One region of the Microbulbifer maximicatervae genome, then DNA from elsewhere that is predicted to be linked to it. Evidence: predicted binding sites of a transcription regulator. Region 1 holds the regulator's gene; the other holds the start of a gene.

Region 1 (6,043 bases):
GAGCATATACTCAAAGGACGTACCCTGATTCTTAGATAAAACAGCGCCAGTGTCTAGTTTTCTATGTGAAATAAATACTACGTTTTTCCCAATATGCGTAATTAACCGTCAAAATCTTCAATAGTGCTCAATTAGAAACTAATCATTTGTACCTTATTGCACTCCCATTCCTCAACTGTCTAACGCGGCCTCTCGCGTTAATGAAGGTATATCGGCAATATGTAATGTTGAGGTTGGGAATGCACAGGATGCCCCATATCCCTCAATTATTTTAAGAATCGTTAATAGAACATCCTGTTTTACTTCATGATAACGAACCCAATCGGTAGTGCGGGTAAACGTATATATAAAGAAATCCAAAGAAGAGGAAGCAAAACTATTAAAATTAACAATAAGCGTACGATTAGAATCAATTTCCGGATGTTCCTGTAACATATTTTTAACATCCGCCACGATTGCCGCCATATGATGGGCATCTTCATAACGAATACCAATCGTTTCAAAAATCCTACGATTTAACATACGGGAAGGATTTTCTACCGCAATCTGGGTGAAGATGCCATTGGGAACATAGACGGGTCGCATATCAAAAGTGCGGATTCTGGTCAGGCGCCAACCGATATCTTCCACGGTCCCCTCAATCTCCTTATCGGGGGAGCGAATCCAGTCGCCCACCGCAAAGGGCCGATCCAGATAGATCATCAGGCCGCCGAAAAAGTTTGCCAGCAGGTCCTTGGCCGCAAAACCGACAGCCAGTCCGCCAATACCACCAAATGCCAAAACACCGCTGACGCTATAACCCAGGAACTGCATGACCACAATTCCCGCCGTGATCACGATTGAGGCCCTGACCAGTTTGCCGATCGCACGTACCGTAGTGGCATCCATCGGCTTGCCCATATAGCGCGGATCGCACAGATTGTGTTCCACGCTGTGTGAGAATCGCCAGGCAAACCAGGCCATCACCAGGATCAAGCCTATTTCCCGCGTCGGTGCAGCCAGGGAGAATATCTCGGCTCCAGTGGCGTCCCCCGCTCGCTGGGCAGCGACAGTCAAGCCCAGCAGCCATACCAGTACCTGCCCGGGAGGGGAGAGTGCCCCAACCAAAGCATCATCCCAGGGATTAACCGTCTTTTCCGCCTTAATGGCCATGCGCTGCACAAACCGGCCAAATAACCAGGCCAACACCCCAGACGCAAGTACTATGAGGAAAACAGAAACTATCCAGACCCGGTTCTCACCAAGCCAGGACAACAGCACGCTCTCAACGGACTCCACTCGAACCCCTCCGCTTTAACCAACAATCAGTAATATCCGTACAGCACCTTCTCAATAGACGACAGATTTAAACAACTTATCTCAACGCATTATGGAAGCTAACCACTCCCTGGTTCTGTGCCACCGCGCACTCTTCTCAAGCTCCTCCCAGGAGCCGATCACCGGCCTGCCACCCATGGCCGACAACCGATGAGTAGACTCCGGTTTGGGCACAAAGGTATCCAGTGCCGCCAGCGCCTCAAAAGCGCCGACACGATTGTTGCATACGATACCCATATCACAACCGGCTTCCAGGGCTGCGCGAATCCTATCGCCATAGCCTCCGGCCGCACCCGCCCCTTCCATAGACAGATCATCACTAAAAATCACTCCATTGAATCCCAGCTGTCGCCGCAATACATCCTGTAGCCAATAGCGGGAGAATCCCACCGGCTGGCTATCAATGTTGATGAAGCGGATATGGGCCGGCATCACCGCGGTAAGTTCCTGGGTTCCAATACAATCGATAAACGGAAGTGCATCGGTTGCCAAGACCTGATCCAACGAGCGCTTATCCTCTGGCAACTCCACATGACTGTCTTCCAGCACGTGGCCATGCCCCGGAAAATGCTTGCCTGTCGTGGCCATTCCCGCTTCGCGCATCCCTTGGATAAAGGGGCGAGCCAGTGCGGTTAACTGGGCCGGATCGGGACAAAAACTCCGATCGCCGATCACCCTGCTGTGACTGTCATCCGCATCCAAAACCGGCGCGAAGCTAAAATCCACTCCTACAGCCAGCAACTCTGCGGCCAGCAGCCACCCCACATCCTGCAACTGCTCGTTACTGGCGACAGCACTAAGGGCCTGCATTGAGGGTATTCGCGTAAAGTCATCGCGAAACCGCTGAACCCTGCCACCCTCCTGATCTACCGCTAGCAGGATCTCTGGTCGCACCGCACGGATGGAGTTAACCAATTGGATAAGCTGCTGGCGATCCCGATAGTTTCTCGCAAAAAAGATCAGCCCGCCCACCATCGGATGCCGAAGCAACTCACAGTCTTCCTCGGTGAGTTCAAGCCCCTCGATATCCACCATGACCGGTCCGGGTGGTAAAGACATATTAAGTTCCTTATCGATTTAAGAGTGCGCCCACTAATTATCTACCTTCAACATGGCCGAAGCAGCGGGTACCAATCGCTCAAGAGTCTGGGTCAGGGTACTGTCAGAACCGAAATCCTCCCGCAGGATAGCCTCAATCGCATCGTGGCTCGACAGTGTGAAAATGGTCGCTCCCAGCATAAAGTAGAGGCGCCAATAGAAAGTTTCTGGGTCCAAGCCCGGTAACGCTTCAGCCAGCAATCCGGCAAAACGGCGGTAAGTATCCCCGTATCGAGATACGATAAATCGACGCAAATGCCCCTGGAACTGGGTATAGGCCAATCCTAAAAGACGCATAAATCGCTGTGGATCCTTTCCCTCCAGCCCAAGGCTTCCCAACCCAACTCGATACAGGCATTCGATCAGCTCCTCCACCCCCAGGGGCTGCCCCAGGGCAATACGGCGATCAAGCTCTTCTTCCAGAGCGTTAGTGAAAGGCGTTAGAAAGCGTTCAAATACCGCCTGTATCAATTCTTTCTTGGAGCCGAAATGGTAGTTAACTGCCGCCAGATTAACCCCGGCCGTGCTCGTAATTGTTCTCAATGAGGTTTCAGGAAAACCCCGTTCAGCAAACAGCACTTCCGCTGCATCGAGTATCCGGCTGACCGTATCTATCTGGCTCATAAGTATCAAACCACCATTTAAAACATACGTTTAATCGACGCCAGAGTAGCATATTCTCACTGATCTAGAGCCCGCCAGCTAAGCTCTCCACTCAGCAAGGTACAAGAGTAAAAATAACAGGGAAATGTATGTCAGGCGGTAAGATCAATACTGCAGGAGTTGATCTCCCGCCAACTTGTGCAAGTACGCCACCCCACCAGCCGGCATAGCCTTTTAGTCCGGAGGCAGCTTTAACAAAAATAACTTTGAAAATTTTTTCGGTATTTTAAGATCGCCCGAATAATTATTCCTTCACCTGCATATATTTCATAATCAGGGCCGCAGCCTCCTCCACACTATCAACGATATGAAAAAGGTCTAGATCACTGGCATCGATACAATCGCGCTCTAACACTGTATCTACCAACCAATCGTACAGCCCGCTCCAGTAACGCTTACCTACCAACACAATTGGGAAACGCCGCACTTTCTGCGTTTGCACCAAGGTAAGAGCTTCAAACAGCTCATCCAACGTGCCGTAGCCACCGGGAAGTCCAACGAATCCAAGTGCGTGTTTTACAAACATAAATTTCCGTACAAAAAAGTATCGGAAGTTCAAACTAATGTCCTGATATGGATTTGCCGCCTGTTCAAAAGGCAGCTCTATGTTTAACCCAATTGATGCGCCGGGCTGCCCGAAAGCCCCTCGGTTACAAGCCTCCATCAGCCCCGGCCCACCACCGGTAATCACGGGGATCCCTTCAGCCGCGAGCAACTCTCCCAACTTTACCCCCTGCTGATATTCAGGACTGTCCTCTGTAAATCTCGCCCCTCCAAACACTGTCACTGCACCACCTAACGCTATCAGCCGCTCTATCCCATCTACCAATTCAGACTGAATACGAAGCACTCTCCAGGCTTCCGGCATTTTTGCATCCAGCATTATTTTTCCCTCTTTGTCAGTTCCTTCAACGCTTTCTTCTCTCTTTACTTTCTCCATCAATGTAGCAGCTCACAAAGACTAAAACCTGAGGATTGCACGAACAACAAATCTGTATATAATTCCAGCAACTGTATATAAATACAGAAAACTAGGTAAATCTATGACCAATCTCACCGCTCGTCAGTCCCAGGTTCTCGACCTGATCAAGTCTTATCTGGATGAAACTGGCTACCCGCCAACGCGGGCAGAAATTGCCCAGGAACTCGGCTTCCGCTCACCCAATGCCGCCGAGGAACACCTGAAAGCGCTCGCCAGAAAAGGCGCCATTGAGATGGTTGCCGGCGCTTCCCGAGGCATTCGAATTCCGGATCACCAATCCGGCTTGCCGATTGTGGGTAGAGTAGCTGCGGGGAATCCCATACTCGCCAGCGAACATATTGAAGATTACTGCGACTTGCCCGCGAGCTTCTTCCATCCTCCCGCAGATTATTTGTTGAGGGTGCATGGTATGAGTATGCGAGATGCGGGCATTCTCGATGGAGACTTGCTGGCAGTGCAAAAGACCGAGCAAGTGCGCAATGGCCAAATCGTCGTTGCCCGTATCGATGACGAAGTCACAGTGAAACGCTTTCGCCGCAAGGGAAATCAGGCAACCGTTCAGTTGCTACCTGAAAATGATGACTTTGAGTTAATTCAAGTCGATATGAGAGATAAGAACTTTGTGATTGAGGGATTAGCCGTAGGGGTTATTCGCCAAACGCCTTAAGCCCCCAAAAACGACAACAGCGGCCATTGGCCGCTGTTGTTAAGACTCGAACTAACGCTGATGTTAGTGAATAGTATGATTTACCGGCATTAAATCGTCTTCTTCCTCGAAGTAACCAGCCTCAAGATCGTCTAGATTTTGTACGGCTTCAATACCCGCTTCCAACATAGCCCTTGCCACAGCAACCTTGTTCTTGCGCAGAAACTGAAGGCTTTCCGCAGAAAAAGAAATGCTTACCAAAGGGTCCTCTTTATGGCCAGCACGACGCAAAGCTACATCGCCATTAGCCAGCTCGATTATTTCAAAAGTTTCGGAGGACATTCGCTTTTCCTTCACGGCACAACAGTTTGCGCCCAGTGTACCACAGGCTTGCGATAAGTTTCATTCCTCCAATTTGAGAGGCTTCTGGCTCCTGACTTTCGAGGCAGTCTATTACCAGCACGCTGTATCAAAGGATTATCTAAACCACTGAAGAGATCACAAGAGAAGAGTGAATTGCTTTATACGTTACACAGGTTGTGTCGAGTGGGCCACAACTACCCCATTGTGGCCCACTCAAAGGACAGCGAACTTTCTCGCAGAGGTACGCCTAATATCTACAACCTTCAAAATTCGCAGAAATATTACGAACCTATTCAGAAGTTCACCGAGGTCGAGTAAGCGTATTAGTTAACATTCATCCAAGTGAGCGCGCTGCCTCACCACCAACTCACTCAGCGAGCGATGCCACTGAAGCAATAATTCTTTGGACAAAGGTGCAAACTCGGGCTTGGCAACTTCGTTGTGTAGCGGGATTAAATTAACCTGTTGCTGTTTTTCATCAGCACCCACAGATATTTTCTGCTGCTCTTCCCAGGCGTAAAGCATATGGGATAACCAACTCTGCGGGTCGCCGACCAGGCCGGACAGCTCACTGGCCTCTGCACTAGCCCTACCCTGAACGCCCAGCGCATCAATGATCAACTGCGGAGACTCCGGTTCGAATCCCAGCTGAAGTTGGGCTGCCTGCTCTGCAAGAAAAGCCCGATAGGCCTTGCACAACTGCATCAACGCTGCCTCTTCCAGCGCATCGCGCTGGAGAGGTAAGTCCCACGACTGTTGCAGCAACAGCTGGCTCTTGCGTAGAGCCGAAGTGACATGAATCGTGTAAGAGTTACTCATTACCTACTTCTTTGCCGCTGTCTTTTTAGCTGCCGGTTTCTTGCGCTTGGCAGCAGTGCTCTTGGTGGAGGCCTCTACTTTCCAACCACCATCGCGATAAAAAGCACGCCAACCGGTCGCCTTGCCCTCTTCCTCAGATTGAACATATTGCTCCT
Region 2 (6,043 bases), 1.9 Mb from region 1:
GACTCAATCGGTTTGTTAAACCAGCCCGCCATCTGCACGCCGGTGGAGCCCCCCGCAAGTGGAATCAGGTTAAAGGGCTCGTAGATCTCTTCCCAGAGTTCGAGACCACCGCCGTGATGCAACCAGCCATTCATTTCCTGGGCATTCAAGCCAAAAGGCACCGCAGTAAAAAACTGGGCTGCAGGCACCTTGCCTTTCCAGTAATAGGCAGCACCGTGTCCCATCTGCGCGGCGCCTTCCGATACAGCACCAAATACGCCCAGGGCAGGTACCAATTCACCGGCACCGTACACTTTGAACCTGAGACGCCCGGCTGACATCGCCTCGACTTTCTTGGCAAAACGCTCCGGCGCACTGCCGAGGCCAGGGAAATTCTTGGGCCAGGTAGTAACTAATTTCCACTCGAACAGCTCTTTATTGCCCTCTGCGGAAAAGTGCTGGGCAGGGCCCATTTCTGCACGGGAAGCTACCAGGGCGGCGAAGGTTATGGCGAGCAGGGCTAAGAGCCCGAGAATGATAGCCGGGTACCAATTGAGTTTTTTCATTGCTACTAATTTATCGTTATTTTTGTATTGTACAAATTATCGGCAGACGCTTTGGTCGCCAACTTAGGTCTTCAGGGGAAGTCCTCTGTGATCTGACCCTGGTATTTTGGATGGATTCCCGCTATAGCTGGAATCCATTCACCACTATCTAACTTTCAATTCTGCATGCCTCTCAGTACCGACATGCTCCGGCACTCAGTATTTAATGCTTAGTGCCAGCTCAAGCCATCACTTAAAGCGGCTGCAACTTGGCCATCGAAAGTATCAGCCTCTTGTCGCCAACATCGTCAAAATTAACCAGCACCCGCATTCGAGGACCCGTTCCCTCAAACTCAATGACAGTTCCTTCACCAAACTTGGCGTGGTCCACTCGCCCGCCCAGGACCAGCGGGGGCAAATCATCAAAGTCTGGCGCCGGGTCGGAAAACTGGCCTACCTTGCCGTAGTCCGCCTGATAGAGAGGACGGGAAATTTCGGTCTTCAGGCGCACTTCTTGCACCAAATTAGGTGGAATTTCGCCGATAAAGCGGGAAGGGCTGTTATAGGTTTCGCTGCCAAACAGACGCCGGTTTTCCGCGTAGGTAATGTATAGCTTGCGCATGGCGCGGGTGATACCCACGTAGCAGAGGCGTCTCTCCTCCTCCATGCGGCCGGGCTCCTGCGCCGACATCTTGTGGGGGAACAGGTTTTCCTCCACACCCGCCATAAATACCAGGGGAAACTCCAAGCCTTTGGCGGAGTGCAGGGTCATCAGCTGGACGGCATCCTCAAACTCATCCGCCTGACCTTCACCCGCATCAAGGGCAGCGCTGTCGAGAAACTGGTTAAGAAGCGGGATTTCCTCCTCTTCTTCCTCTCCCTCGGGCAGGCCTGCACCGGTAAAGCCGCGACAGGCAGTGACCAGTTCCTGCAAGTTCTCCACCCGTGTTTGGCCTTTCTCGCCTTTCTCTTTGCCGTGAAACTCCAACAAATCGCTGTTTTCGATCACATCCTCAGCAATAGCATCCAACTCTTTATCTTCTGCATTCGCTGCCAGCTGGTTAATCAGGTCCAGGAAACTCTGCAGGGCATTGCCGGCGCGAGCAGCCAATACCCGTTGCTGCAACATCAGCTTGGCCGCCTGCCACAGGGAGCAACCCTGCTCCCGGGCATAAGAGCGCACCATCTCTACAGTGCGCGCACCGATGCCACGGGTGGGTGTATTCACCACCCGTTCAAACGCAGTGTCATCATCGCGGTTGGTAATCAGGCGTAAATAAGACAGGGCATTCTTGATTTCCAGGCGCTCGTAGAAGCGCTGGCCGCCATAGATACGGTAGGGAACCTGCTCGCGCAAAAGCCCCTCTTCAAGTACCCGGGATTGGGCATTGGAGCGGTAGAGGATGGCGATGCTGTCGCGGCGATTGCCGTCGCGCACCCAGTCATTGATACGTTCGACAATAAAGCGCGATTCATCCTGTTCGTTGTAGGCCGCGTAGACGGCGATGGGCTCACCCTCTTCACCCTTGGTCCACAACTCCTTACCCAAGCGACCACTGTTATTAGCGATCACCGCATTAGCCGCGTTCAGAATGGTGGAGGTGGATCTGTAGTTCTGCTCCAGTCGCACCGTCTGCACTTCTCGTAAGTCTGTGGAAAAGTGCTGGATATTCTCGATCTTAGCACCGCGCCAACCGTAGATAGACTGGTCATCGTCACCCACGGCGGTGATATGGCACTGCTCACCGGCAAGTAAGCGCAACCAGGCATATTGAATCGTGTTGGTGTCCTGGAACTCATCCACCAGGATATGGGGGAAGCGCCGGCGGTAGTGGGCCAGAATAGCATCGTTATTCAGCCAGAGCTCGTGGGCGCGCAACAGCAGCTCGCCGAAATCCACCAATCCACCGCGCTGACAGGCCTCTTCATAGGCGAAGTAGATTCGCACCATGGTCTGCAACCAGGGATCGGCGCCGGCATTGATATATTGCGGGCGCAGGCCTTCATCTTTCTGCGCGCCAATCCACCACTGGGTTTCACGCGGTGACCACTTTTTATCATCCAGACCCAGATCTGCCTGTACCCGCTTGATTAGGCGAAGCTGGTCGTCGGAATCCAGGATCTGGAAGTTCTGCGGCAACTTGGCTTCTTGCCAGTGAGCCTTGAGCAGGCGGTGAGCCAGGCCGTGGAAGGTGCCCACCCACATGCCAAAAGTGTTCACCCCCAGCAGCTCTTCGATACGGGCGCGCATCTCGCGGGCCGCCTTGTTGGTAAAGGTTACCGCCATAATGGAGTAGGGCGAGGCGCCCTCCACCTGCATCAGCCAGGCGATGCGGTGTACCAACACCCGAGTCTTGCCCGAGCCGGCACCGGCCAGAACCAATTGATTGCCGGGCGCGGCAGCTACTGCTTCGCGCTGGGCGTCGTTGAGGGGGTCTAAAATCTGAGATACGTCCATGGGCGAAGATTGTACCAGAGCTGATGCACAAGACCTGTGTAAATAAACAGGATTTTGTCCCGCCTGACAATGTAATGTGATGTCGCTCGCCAGCAGAGGGCACAGCGGCTAAACTGCGCCATCTGGCATAGAGAAGGAAGTCCTGTGAAACCGGCGGAAGTAACGCAACGAATCAGTGAACAACTGTCATCCATGCGCAAATCAGAGCGCAAGGTGGCGGAGTATATTCTCGCCAACCCCGATGAAATCATTCATATGCGCATCGTCGACCTGGCCACTGAAGCCCAGGTTAGTGAACCGACCGTGGTGCGCTTTTGCCGCGCCGTGGGCTGCTCCGGATTCCAGGAGTTCAAGCTGAACCTGGCGCAGCAGCTGGCTTCCAGCCCCAGCTTCGGCCAGATTGCGGTTACGGAAACGGATACCATTGCCGAGTACAAGCGCAAGGTTTTCGACTCCACGGTGGATACCCTGCTGAAAGTCCGCGATAGAATTGACGACCGTGCCCTCGAGGCCGCTGTCACTGCGATGGCCGCTTCCAAGCGGGTGGAATTCTTCGGTTTTGGTGCCTCCGGTGCCGTCGCCGCCGATGCCCAGCACAAGTTCTTCCGCCTACAGTTGGCCACCGCTGCTCACTCGGACCACCACATCCAGAATATGTCGGCCATGTCCATGCAAGCGGGGGATGTAGTAGTAGCTATCTCCCAGAGCGGTCGCACCAAGGCGTTACTTCGCTCCATGAGCATGGCAAAAGAGCAGGGCGCTCTGGTGGTTGGTTTGGCACCCAGCGGCTCGCCGGTAGCACAGCAAGCCAGCATCCCACTGGAAGTGGATGTGGAAGAGGATATTGAGATCTATACGCCGCTGTCCTCGCGCATCGCCCACCTGGTGGTAATCGATGTTCTCGCTATCGGCGTAGCCCAGCGCAAAGGTCCTCAGCTACAGGAGCACCTGTTGAAACTGAAACAGGGACTGTACACATTGCGGGAAGACAAGCACTAAACTCCCTGATATCCAAAGCGGGCAAGGGACAATGTGCCCGCCCGTTTCTACCAAAGCCATTTCCCGCCAATTGGGCTTTGCCGGGAAGATCCTTCCAGGCTGTACCTGAGCAACATAATGACACCCATCGCTTCTAACCCAGACGAGAAAGCCCCGCGCTGGCTAGTGGTGTGGCTGGCCGCACTCGTTTCTCTGACACCTTTTTCCATCGACAGCTACCTGCCGGCCATTCCGGCGATGGCGGCGGCCCTGGATACAGAAGTCGAGCGGATGCAGTACTCCGTGTCCAGTTTTCTGCTGGGCTTTGCCCTCGGACAACTATTTGGCGGACCATTATCAGATCGCTGGGGACGGCGCCTTGTAGGAACCATCGGCCTCAGTATCTATATAGCCAGCTCCCTGTTAGTCCTGTTTACCGACCATGTAGACCAACTGATTATCCTGCGCTTCTGCCAGGCAGTTGGCGGCGGCTTTGCCACAGTAATATGTGCTGCAATTGTGCGCGACCTACACAGTGGCCGTGAGGCAGCAAAAATTATTTCCCTGATTAGCACCATCATGCTGATTGCACCGCTGATCGCCCCGGTGATCGGCTCTGCACTACTAGCCGTTGGCGGCTGGCAAAGTATTTTCGTCTTTTTGTTACTGTACGCTCTTGCAATGCTCGTTCTAGTACAGCTGCTGCTACCGGAGACTGTCTCCCGCTTTACCCGCGCACGCCGCCAGATGATGCCGCTGAAGTCTCTCGTGGGCAGCTACGGCCAGGTTTTGCGCAATCCCCGCGCTATTGGGTTCCTGATTGCACAGGCCTGTGTCAGCGGTTCGATGTTTATCTACATCACCACCGCGCCCTTTGTGTTTATGGATTACTTCGGTGTTAGCGCGAATCAGTTCCCACTGTTTTTTGGTATCTGCGTGCTCGGGCTAATTTGCATGGTTCAGGTGAATATCCGCTTACTGAACTTTTTTGAGCCGCGCAATATCCTGCTGGCGGGTATTGTGTTGCAGCTATTGGGTTGCGGCCTGCTGCTGCTGGGAACTATGACAGGTGTCAAAGAACTGACCCTGTGGATGATTCCCCTGGTACTGGTGATGAGCTGTATCGGTATTACCGGCCCCAATGCCGCCGCCTGTTATTTGGAGTTCTTCCCCAAAATCAGCGGTAGTGCCAACGCGCTATACGGCGCCGCTCTGTTTATTACCGGGGGGATACTGGGTGGAATGGCGAGCAGCCTGCACACCGGGACCCTGACACCTATTGCAGGGTCTATGGCGGGCTGTGCTTTTGTGGCACTACTCTCTGCACTATTTGTCGCGAAGGTTCGCCAACCGATCGAGTCCGATATCCCTGCGACCCGGCGCTTTACCCCGCGTTAATGGCAGCTCTTTACACCGGCTCTAAACTTTCCTCCTGAAGCGCCCTCTGCACTGCGGGCCTTTCTTCCATTCTCTTTTGGAATGCTTGAAGCCGGGGCCACCGGGGCATATCAAACTGCTGATGTTTCAGCCAGCGAGAGAGAACATACAGGTAGGCATCGGCAACCGTGAAACCGTCTCCCATTAAGTAGTCTTTATCAAGCTGTCCTTCGATATAGTCAAACCAGCGGATAAGCCTAACCCGGGAATCCTCCTGTTCTTCTTCTGTACCATGCCAAAACAGTGGTTTGAATAGCTTGTGGACTTCAGCACTGAGGAAGTTGAGCCATTCGAGAAGCCGGTAATGGGCTAGGGTGCCCACTGGTGGCACCAGTTGCGCGTCGGGCTTTTGCTCCGCCAAAAACTGGACGATTGCCGGACCTTCTGTCAGTACTTCTCCGCCTTCCAGTTGCAGTGCCGGCACGTACCCTTTAGGACTAATCCTTGTAAAGTCGTCGCCGTTTTCCAGCTCGTGGGTTTTTAGATTGACCTTTTGCAGGCCCAGATTGATCCCTGCTTCACAAGCGACAATATGAGGCGATAGAGAGCAAACACCCGGTGCATAAAAAAGCTTCATGGTAATCCTGTTGAGTCATTACCTATATCCAGGCAGTATAGGCCCGGCTAATTTCTCCCCACTGAAGCT

What was found. The regulator LexA, encoded in region 1, represses DNA repair genes until DNA is damaged. The targets are predictions, from matches to a motif close to ACTGTNTNTANANACAGT.
Region 2: the regulator LexA is predicted to act here: its motif matches at 3,016-3,033, upstream of uvrD (DNA helicase II).

What each region holds. Positions count from the first base shown of each region.
Region 1 is NZ_CP174334.1:1,735,532-1,741,574, reverse strand. It holds gene ACJJIS_RS07550 (mechanosensitive ion channel family protein) at 172-1,278, opposite strand; gene nagZ (beta-N-acetylhexosaminidase) at 1,360-2,376, opposite strand; gene ACJJIS_RS07540 (TetR/AcrR family transcriptional regulator) at 2,410-3,039, opposite strand; gene ACJJIS_RS07535 (LOG family protein) at 3,323-4,018, opposite strand; gene lexA (transcriptional repressor LexA) at 4,122-4,727, shown strand; gene ACJJIS_RS07525 (hypothetical protein) at 4,791-5,048, opposite strand; gene ACJJIS_RS07520 (DUF6586 family protein) at 5,397-5,888, opposite strand; gene topA (type I DNA topoisomerase) at 5,892-6,043, opposite strand, start outside.
Region 2 is NZ_CP174334.1:5,049,042-5,055,084, reverse strand. It holds gene ACJJIS_RS22075 (TRAP transporter substrate-binding protein) at 1-545, opposite strand, end outside; gene uvrD (DNA helicase II) at 778-2,982, opposite strand; gene hexR (transcriptional regulator HexR) at 3,127-3,981, shown strand; gene ACJJIS_RS22060 (multidrug effflux MFS transporter) at 4,099-5,358, shown strand; gene gstA (glutathione transferase GstA) at 5,369-5,974, opposite strand.